Regions from separate parts of the Plantactinospora sp. WMMC1484 genome, predicted to be linked through region 3. Evidence: riboswitches for the same ligand, from Rfam matches in the RefSeq annotation. Region 3 holds a riboswitch; each other region holds the start of a gene.
What was found. Region 3 has a riboswitch for cobalamin ahead of ACN28C_RS33510 (acyl-CoA thioesterase). Riboswitches for the same ligand answer to the same signal wherever they lie in the genome.
Positions count from the first base shown of each region.

Region 1: linked by a shared signal. The riboswitch ahead of ACN28C_RS32485 (ribonucleoside-diphosphate reductase subunit alpha) and the one ahead of ACN28C_RS33510 (acyl-CoA thioesterase) in region 3 are both predicted to bind cobalamin.
Region 2: linked by a shared signal. The riboswitch ahead of ACN28C_RS33060 (iron chelate uptake ABC transporter family permease subunit) and the one ahead of ACN28C_RS33510 (acyl-CoA thioesterase) in region 3 are both predicted to bind cobalamin.

Region 1 is NZ_CP186055.1:7,563,667-7,566,935, forward strand. It holds gene ACN28C_RS32485 (ribonucleoside-diphosphate reductase subunit alpha) at 1-1,515, opposite strand, end outside; cobalamin riboswitch at 1,646-1,853, opposite strand; gene ACN28C_RS32490 (hypothetical protein) at 2,164-3,269, shown strand, end outside.
Region 2 is NZ_CP186055.1:7,716,856-7,720,124, reverse strand. It holds gene ACN28C_RS33065 (ABC transporter ATP-binding protein) at 222-1,016, opposite strand; gene ACN28C_RS33060 (iron chelate uptake ABC transporter family permease subunit) at 1,013-1,540, opposite strand; cobalamin riboswitch at 1,717-1,901, opposite strand; gene ACN28C_RS33055 (MFS transporter) at 2,123-3,269, opposite strand, start outside.
Region 3 is NZ_CP186055.1:7,827,314-7,830,582, forward strand. It holds gene ACN28C_RS33500 (peptidase) at 1-620, opposite strand, end outside; gene ACN28C_RS33505 (LysE family translocator) at 1,008-1,649, opposite strand; gene ACN28C_RS33510 (acyl-CoA thioesterase) at 1,646-2,155, opposite strand; cobalamin riboswitch at 2,295-2,514, opposite strand; gene ACN28C_RS33515 (ECF transporter S component) at 2,720-3,269, opposite strand, start outside.

The DNA.
Region 1 (3,269 bases), 260 kb from region 3:
CGCCGCCTGCTCCGCCGGGTAGTAGTTGATGTCGATCACCCGGTCGAGGAACACCACCGCGGTGCGAACCGTGGCCCGCAGCCGCTCCCAGTCCACGCCGTCGGCGGTGACGTGCGCGCCCAGGTTGATCGACCCCAGGTTGCAGACGGCGGTCTCGGCGTCGCTGTTCACCTCCAGGATCTCGGTGCAGAGGTTGGAGAGATGGATCGTGTTGCCCGGGGAGCCGGTCTGGTTGGAGAGCCGGTTCGACGCGTCCTTGAACGTCATCCATCCGTTGCCGGTCTGCGCCAGCGTGCGCATCATCCGCCCGTACAGGTCCCGGGCCTTCACCGTCCGGACGGCCTTCTTCTCCGCCGCCCGGTACGCCTCGTCGAACGCCTCGCCGAAGAGGTCGGGCAGCTCCGGCGCGTCGGACGGGTCGATCAGCGACCAGTCGCCGTCCGCCTCGACCCGGCGCATGAACTCGTCCGGGATCCAGTTCGCCAGGTTGAGATTGTGGGTGCGCCGGGCGTCCTCGCCGGTGTTGTCCCGCAGCTCCAGAAACTCCTCGACGTCCGGGTGCCACGGCTCCAGATAGACGCAGGCCGCTCCCTTGCGCCGGCCGCCCTGGTTCACCGCCGCCACCCCGGCGTCGAGGGTCTTCAGGAACGGCACGATCCCGTTCGACCGCCCGTTGGTGCCCCGGATCAACGCGCCGCGACCACGGACCCGGGACCAGGAGATGCCGATCCCGCCGGAGAACTTCGACAGCTTCGCGACCTGGTGGTAGCGCTCGTAGATCGAGTCGAGCTCGTCCCGGGGCGAGTCGACCAGGAAACACGACGACATCTGGGTGTGCCGGGTGCCCGAGTTGAACAGCGTCGGCGAACTCGGCAGGTACGCCAGGCTGGACATGAGACGGTAGAGGTCGATCGCCTCGCCGGGCGTCTGCGACAGCCCGCAGGCGACCCGCAGCAGCCAGTACTGCGGCGTCTCCACCACCAGCCGCGACTCCGGATGCCGCAACAGATACCTGTCCGCGACCGTACGCAGGCCGAAGTACTCGAACCGACGATCACCGTCCAGGTCGACGGCGTCGTCGAGCTTGCGGGCGTTGCGGGCCACGAACGCGGCCGTCCCGTCCCCGATCAGCCCCAGCCCGTGGGCGTACCGGATGGACTGGCTGAAGCTCGCCACCCCCTGCCCGCGCACCTCCTTGTCCACGTACGCGGCCAGCAGCCGGGCGGCGAGCTTCGAGTACTGCGGCTCCTCGCCGATCAGCTCGGCCGCCGTCTGGATCGACAACTTGTCCAGCTCTGCCGTGGTCGCCCCGTCGTAGAGACCGCTGATCGTCTTTGTCGCCACCCGGAGCGGATCCACCTCGCCCAGGTCGGCGACCCACCGCTCCACCGCCCTGACGATCTTGTTGACGTCCACCGGCTCGGTGTCGCCGTTGCGCTTGCGGACCTGCATCACCTGCCGGCGCTGCTCCGGCACCGCCCGGTCCGGCACAACCTCTTCGCGCGTCGCGGTCATGTCCCCCTCCTCACGCCTGTCCAAGAGGTCGTCGGCGCGCGGGAGGACGCCACCGGGCACCTTCGGCACAGCTGCCGACGGTCCGGCTGATGGCGTCGGCCGTCCCGCGCGGCCTTCGACCGCCGCACACGTCGCGTGCGGCGCGCTGGCAGGTCTTCGGACTCGCGGGCGTCGTACTCGTGCCTACTGGCCGTCGCTTCCCGGACCCGAGGGTCCAGTGCTTCGTTGACGGCGGTCGTTCCCACTCACCGCTGCGGGGCAGTCCCGGATTCGCACCGGGTTCCCTCTTGCCTCGGCTACCGAGCATCGGTAGTCGAACCAGCTGCGAGCAGCACCATATATGGGCGCGACCGAACGAGGAAACACCAGATGCTGTGTCGGGCGTGTCGCGGTGGAAGATCACATCGGCCAGGTGGGCCGAGGTCACGGTGGAGCGGGTGCCGGGGGCGCCCCTCGACACCGGCGGATCGTCACCAAGAGTTCATCGGCTGGATATGGTCACGGGTCCGCCCTCTGGGCGCGCAGCCTGAACTGCGGATCTGACGCTCCCGGTTGGATCTCGGCCACCAGGACGGCCGTCCACCCACAGTTAACATCAGGACACGACCGTGCCGCCCCTGGCGCGCTACGGGTGAGGGAGGAGCACGGTTGAACGCGCCGTCCTTCAGCGGCCTCGGCCGCTTCCTGGACACCAACCGGCAGACGCTGCTGGCCGTACTCACGGTCCTGGAAGTGCTGATCCTGCTGGTGGTCCTGCTGCGGTGGTTCGACCGCCGATACGGCCTGCGGGGCACCGGACGGCGCATCCGGCGCGGCGTCGTCGGCGCGGCGCGGGACCTGGTGGCGCCGATCGTCGGCTTCGTCCGCCTCCGGCGCGGCATGCGGGTGGTCAACGACTGCTTCGCCGGCTCGGGGCCGGTGCCGGCGGCCCGAGCCGGGATCGTGTCGGCGCGATCGGCACTGGCCGACCGGGACGACTTCTGGCCGTACCTGGTGCTGTTGGGCCCGGGAGAACTCGGCGTGCGGCTCGCCGGTGCGGGGCCGGACGTGCCGCTACCGGCGGCGGAATCCTCGTGGCAGGTCACCACGGCGCGCAGCTGGCGGGCCCGCGCGCCGCTGCCACCGGTCCACGGGCCCGCGACCGGCGACCCGCTGCCGATCGCCGTGGGCGTCCGGGCCAACACGCTGGTCCTGCTGGATCTCGCCCGCTGCCCCGGCATCGTGTCGGTGCACGGTGCCCCGACACCGGCGGAGCGACTGGTGTCCGCGCTGGTCGTCCAGCTGTCGGCCCTGACCGACGGGCACGGCGTGCAGCGCCTGGTCATCGCGGCGGAACCCGGCGACGGTCTGGCGGCGGCCGGCACCGACCGGATGCCGATCGCCGAGGCCCTGACGACTCTCGCGCGGCCGCCTCTCGCCCGGCGCTCGGCGGAGCCGGCCGGACGTACCGTCCTGGTCTGCCGGCGGCCCGATCCGCCGGCGGCAGCGCAGCTCGCCACCCTGGTCGCCGACGATCCTGGGCTGCTGGTCCTGGTCGCCGGTTACCTGCCCGGATCACGCTGGCGGCTGCGGGTCGACCTGGCCGGGCGGGTGATCGCACCGGAACTGCGCATCGACGCGGACTCCGCGCCGCTGGCCCGGTGCCTGCGGCCCGCCCGGCGGTCCGCGCGCACGACCGCACCGGCACCGGCCTGGGCCGAGGAGAACTCTCCGGGATCCGTAGCCCCCGGCGCGGCCTCCTCCTTCCCGGCGGA
Region 2 (3,269 bases), 110 kb from region 3:
GGAAGGGGGGAAGTGATGATTGACGCTAGAAAATATCGACGGTAATCAATGGATACCCTGCCTGTTCTGGCGCCGGCCGGCGAAGTCACCGCGCGGTCGAGCCAGGAGTCGGGCGTACGGTCGGGACGGGTTCGCACATCTGCCGGCGGTGACCGGTGGATCCGTCTGAGCGGAAGTAGTCACCCGTCCGCCGGGTTGTCAGGCCGCACCGCCGGAAGCCGTCACGGGGTGCTCCGGGTGGTTCGCGGCTCTGGCAGCACGAGTGGTGTTCCGGTCGTCGGATCGGTGATGACGCGGGCCCGTACGCCGAACACCGTCTCGACCAGTCGCGCGTCGACGACCTCGGCGGGCGGACCCTGGGCGAGTACGGCGCCGTCGCGCATCGCGACGATCTCGTGGGCGTAACGGCAGGCCATGTTGAGGTCGTGCAGCACGGCGACGACCGTGCGGCCGGCGGTGTTGAGGTCGGTGAGCAGGTCGAGGACCTCGAGTTGGTGGGCGAGGTCGAGGAAGGTGGTCGGTTCGTCGAGCAGCAGCAGGTCGGTGTCCTGGGCGAGGGCCAGGGCGATCCAGACGCGTTGTCGCTGGCCGCCGGAGAGTTCGTCGACGGGTCGGTCGGCCAAGTCGGTGACGCCGGTGGCGGCCAGGGCGGTGCTGACCGCCTGTTCGTCGGCGACCGACCACTGCCGCAGCCACGTCTGGTGCGGATGTCGTCCCCGGGCGACCAGGTCACCGGCGGTGATGCCGTCCGGGGCGACGGGCTGCTGCGGCAGTACGCCGACGCGGGCGGCGACCTCGCGGGTCGGCAGCCGGTGGATGTCGCGGCCGTCGAGCAGCACCGTGCCGGTGTCCGGGCGGAGCAGCCGGGCCAGGCCGCGCAGCAGCGTCGACTTGCCGCAGGCGTTGGGCCCGACGACGGCGGTGATCCGGCCGGGCGCGATCCGCAGGTCGAGACCGGTGACCACGGTGCGGCCGTGGTAGCCGAGGCCGAGCCGGGCGGCGCATAGTTCGGTCATCCTGTCCTCCCGACGCGGTTGGCTCTGGACAGCAGCCAGACGAGCAGCGGGGCGCCGAGGACCGTGGTGAGCACCCCGACGGGCAGTTCGGTCGGAGCGAGGGCCCGGCGGGCGGCCAGGTCCGCGCAGCCCAGCAGCGCGGCACCGACCGCGGCCGAGGTGACCAGGGCGAGCCCGCGCTCGCGGACGAGGCGGCGGGCCAGTTGCGGCGCGGCCAGGGCGACGAACGCGATCGGGCCGGCTGCCGCCGTCGCCACGGCCGCTAGGACGACCGCCGTGGCGAGCAGCCCGACCCGGGCCGGTTCGGCTCGGGTACCCAGGGCGAGGGCCAGGTCGTCGCCGAGTTCGAGGGCGCGCAGCGACGCGGCCAGCCGTAACGCCACCGGCAGCAGCACCGCCACCGCGAGCACCACCGGCAGTACGTGCCCCCAGGACCGGCCGGCAAGGCTGCCGGAGAGCCAGACCGCAGCCTGCTCGGCGGTGTAGACGTTAACGGTGCGGGGTACCGGTCGGTACCCCGACACCGCAGTTGGTGACGGTGGCCGCGCCGCTGCCGGAGCCCGCCTCGGGTTCGGCGTCGCCGCCGGCACAGCCGGACAGGGCGACGAGCATGACGGACAGTGGCGCGGCAACGCGCCAGGACATGAGGGACCGCACAGCGCGCACGCGCATCGCAGACCGCCTTCCAGCACCTCGTGGACGGGTCGTCGGTGCCGTGGCCGGTTTCCTGGCTGACGGGCGGTGCGCCGCCGGCCGGCCTTCCCAGGCGAATCGCGCCCAGTGACCTCGTTGCCCGACGAGGGCCGACGGCTGTCCCGTTCACAGTGGCGAGGGCCGCGCCGGTTTCACACCGGCTTCCCGAACACCACGGCGGGGCCCATGCTAATCGCCCCGGTGGGGAGTCCCGTCCGGGCGGCATCCGGCGAGGCGCGGGTCACGTCGGGAATCACCGTGGCGTGCGGGCCGGCCGACGCGGGACAGCGCGGCGCGCAGCCCCGGGATGTCTTCGCCCCAGACAGAGGCGGAGGGCCCCACGCAGAGGCGAAGGGCGGCTTGGCGCGGGCGGCGCGGTCGGCGGAAGCGGAGGGTGGCCGCGCCGCCGCCGTTCACGGCTGAACGGACGTGTCGAGCTGGCCTCGGCCGAGCAGCACCAACCATGTTCCGCCGGCGACCGCCATCAGCAGGCCGGCTCCGACGGCGACGAGTCCGGGCGGAAGCCGGTCCACCAGGATGCCGCCGACCAGGGACGACAGGGCCAGGGCTGCGGTGGCGGTGGCGGTCCACAGGGACATGAGCCGGCCGCGCATCGCGTTGTCGGCGTGGCGCAGCAGGACGGCGATGGCCACCGGACCGTACAGGACGTCGGCGGCGGCGGCGACCGCCCAGCAGGCGAGGGCGAAGCCGACCGCGGGTGCCAACCCGAACGCGATGGTGGCCAGGCCCTCGCCCAGGCAGGAGAGGCCGAGTACGGTCAGTTGTCCCCGGGCGGGCAGCCGTTGGATGCGGGCAGCGGCCGACAGCAGGACGGCCGCTCCGGTGATCCCCTGGACGGCGTAGAACCAGCCGACGCCGCCGGCGCCGAGCTGGTAGGTGCGGGTGGCGAGGAAGGTCATGGTGACGATCGTCGCGCCGAGGCCGAGACAGAACATGGCCTCGACGGCCAGCAGGGCGCGGATCTGCCGGTGCCGCAGGCCGTGTCGGATGCCGGCGGCGAGGGCGGTCAGGATGCCGTCCTTCCGGGCGCTCCCGGTGTCGCCGTGACGCTGGCCGCCTCGGGCGCGCAGGGTGCACAGGGTGGAGACGACGAACGACGCGGCGTTGATGACGAAGGCCCACCGCCAGCCGAACAGGGTCACCGCCGCTGCGCCGGCCAGGCCGCCCAGCGCCTGGAGCAGTAGGCCGTTGACCTGGACCAGGGCGCCGAACAGTACGTACTCGTCGGGCTCGACGAGGCTCGGCATCCAGGCGTTGCGGGCGGCCTGGAAGGTGAAGCTCGTCGCGGCCGAGACGAGTGTCAGCGGATAGACCAGCCAGATCCACCGGGGACTGTCGGCGAGCAGGAAGGCGGCGGCGAAGCCGGCGAGGGCGAGGTCGGTGACGACCATGAGGGTGCGCCGGTCCATCCGGTCGGCGAGGACGCCGGCGAAGCCTCCGATCAGGACGCCGGGCAGGTACCGCAGGGCGAGGGTGGCGCCGGCGGCCAGGCCGGCGCCGGTGTGCTGGTAGACCATCGCGAACACCGCGACGGCGCTG
Region 3 (3,269 bases):
CAGGTGGCCTGGGCGAATAGCAGGGGAAAGCCGCCGTCGGGGCAGCGGGCGCCGGCCAGGAAGGCCACCGCCGCCGGGGGTGCTCCGCCCGCCCGGTCGAGTGCCAGCACCGCGAATGACTGGCTGAACATATTGCTGAAGTCGCCGAAGGCGGACCGGTCGGTGAACCTACCGGTTGGTGCCATCAGGGTGTGCAGGCGGGCGATCAGGTCGACACCGCCGAACGCTGCCGGATTCAGGCCGCGGACCTGTGCACCGAGGGCGAGTTTGGCGGTCGCTCCGGCGTACGCCTCGGTGCCGTCGCCGATGTAGCCGGTGGTGACCGCCGGTTGCGCCAACCAGGCGGTGGCGCTGGCGGCGTTCGTGTCGGCGACCTTCGCGGCGGCGAAGGCGAAGATCGCGTCGAGGGTGAGTCCCTGGTCGGGGTAGGCGACGCCGTCGAAGACGACCTCGAACCGTTCGCCGTCGACCATCTGGCGCGCGAGCCATCCTGCGGCGGCGTCGACACGGTTGAGGGTGGATTGCGCGGCGGCCGGTGGGGCGACAGCTATGCACAGGGTGAGAGTGGCGAGTACGCCGGTGACGAGGGTGCGGCTGCGGTGTCGGAGGAGGGCGGCCATCAATCGGTGCCTTTCCGGCCCGACGGTCGACGCGACCCGGGACCGCTCCCGGGCGGCTCCGACCCGTGGGCCACGACGGGTGGGGGAACCTTGCGGTACATCGATGGGTACTCGGGCTCGCGGCGTGTGTTCGCCGCCTACCGTTGCGGGCCAGCGCCGGCTTGTACCGGACTTCCCCCATCGACGCACAGGTATCATGATGTTGCAGTCAGTGTGGCCATCCGGGCTCGTGTCGTCAACGGCCGTCCTGCTGAGACTCTCCGGGCATGCGACCCTCCGGGCAGCCGAAGTCACGGATCTGCCTGTGCGGGCACGCTCTTCGGCTGGCCGCTCATACTGGCGCCCTGTCGGCGGTTGTCGGGGCGCCGGCGTGGGTCGTCGGGCGGGTTATCCGATGGCAAGGTGTACACCGATGCCGAAGAAGGCCACGGCGCTGATTCGATGCAACAGGCGGGCGGGCCGGCCGGTGGTCAGCCTGCCGGCAAGTCGGCCGGTGACCAGCCCGAGTGCGATGTCGAGGGCGAGTTGTACGGCGACGAAGACGGCGCCCAGGACCAGGAGTTGGGCGGTGACGTGGCCTCGGTTCAGGTCGACGAACTGGGGCAGGAACGCGATCGTGAAGAGGATCATCTTCGGGTTGAGCAGGTTGGTCAGCAGGCCACGACCGGCCGCCTTGACCAGACCGATCGTTGCCGGTGCCGCGTCCTGCCGGGCGGTCCGGGGATTCGCCGGTCGGCGCAGGGCCAGCAGTCCGAGGGTGATCAGGTAGGCGGCTCCGGCGTACCGGATCGTCGCGTACAGGGTCGGTGAGTTGGCGATCACGACGGAGAGCCCGGCGATCGCGACGGCCACGTGGATGATCTCGCCGACGGCGACGCCGGCCGCGGCGGCGACGCTGGCCCGGGTGCCGTAGCGGACGGCGTTGGCCAGCACGTACAGCATGTCCGGGCCAGGGGTGAGCATGAACAGGGTGATCACGGCGAGGTAGCCAACGAGGGTTCCGGCCGGCACGTACCCGAACTCGCTCACGCCAGGCCGGCCTGGCTGGCGAGGGCGCGGCGGAGCGTCAGGCGGTGCTCGCGGCGGATCTGCGCCTCCTGGTAGCGGCGGCGATCGTCGTCGGTCTCCGGCGACAGTGCAGGTACCGGTCGGGGTTGGCCGTTGTCGTCGATGGCGACCATCACCAGGTGGGCCGTGGCGACCAGGGTGGGTGGGACGGCGCGGTCCCACCGGTCGGCGGTGACGGTGACGGCGATCTCCATCGAGGACCGGCCGGCCCAGGTGATCCGGGCGTCCACGTGCACGACGTCGCCGACGCGTACCGCCTGGAGGAAGGCGGTTTCGTCGATGGCGGCGGTGACGGCCGGGCCTTCGGAGTGGCGGGCGGCGACCACGCCGGCGACGGCGTCGATCAGGTTCAGGATCCGGCCGCCGTGCACGGTGCCCATCAGGTTGGTGTGGTGCTGGTCCATGATCTGCGACAGGGTCAGCTGCGATGCGGACGGTGGGCGGCTGGGCAGAATCGTGTCGCGCACGGGTTGTCCCCCGAAGGTGGTCGTGACCTGCGGCAGGAAGGACAGACCACACCGACCGTCGGGCGCCGTGGTAGGCGGTACCGGACGGGTACGCGGTCCGCCCGGCCCACCCGCGAGGCCGGCGGCAGCACACACCCGGTCGGTGTGTGCGGCGCGGGCAGGTCTTCGGACTCGCGGGCACGTCCGGACTGGGGTCCGGTCTCCTACTGGCCGTCGCTTCCCAGGCGCGGGTGCGCCCAGTGCCGTTGACGGCGGTCGTTCCTGCTCACCGCTGCGGGGCAGTCCCGGATTCTCACCGGGTTCCCTCTTACGACGCCCCGCCTGCACGGACGGGGCGAACCAGCGCTGACGCCGATGATAGCCGCCGCCGTCCCACTGTGTGGAAGGCAGAAGCGTCCTGCAACGCGGAAGTGTGCGGATCGTCTCACCAGCGCGGCGCAGGCCGGGTCGGCTCACAGCGCGGCGCAGGCCGGGCACGGGTACACCGCTGTCGCCGCGTCGGGACGGCCGGATTGCGTGACCCGCGGCTCGCGGGCGTCGTTTGGTGCTCGGGCGGAGGCGTCGTCATGCTCCACGGTCGGCGCCCCGCCTGGCGGGCTCGAAGCTGGGTGTGGTGTGGAAGTTCGCTCGGCGGGCGGCGCGGCGGAAGGCACCGAGGACCGCCGGGCCGGTGAGGGTGACGAGGATCGCGGTGGTGACGGCGCGGCCGGTGTCCCAGCCGAGCGAGGTGACGGTGAAGAAGGCGAAGTATCGCTGGAACTGTTCGAGCAGGGGCAGGCCGGGTTGGTAGGCGATGGAGCTGGCGGGGTCGAGGGAGAACGGCCAGAAGGACAGGTTGAGCATGAACCCGAACAGGTAGCCGCTGACCGCCGAATAGCAGGCCAGCAGCGCGATCTCCGCCTTGCCGCTTGCTTTGGGTAGTAGGCCGGCGAGCATGCCGACCCAGGCGCAGCCGAACATCTGGTACGGCATCCACGGTCCGACGCCGCCGGTGAGGAGGGCGGAGGCGAACAGAGAGGTGCAGCCGAGCGCGAACCCGAAGCCGGGGCCGAAGACCCGTCCGGCGAGGACGAGGACGAAGAAGACGGTTTCGATGCCGGCGGTGCCGGCGCCG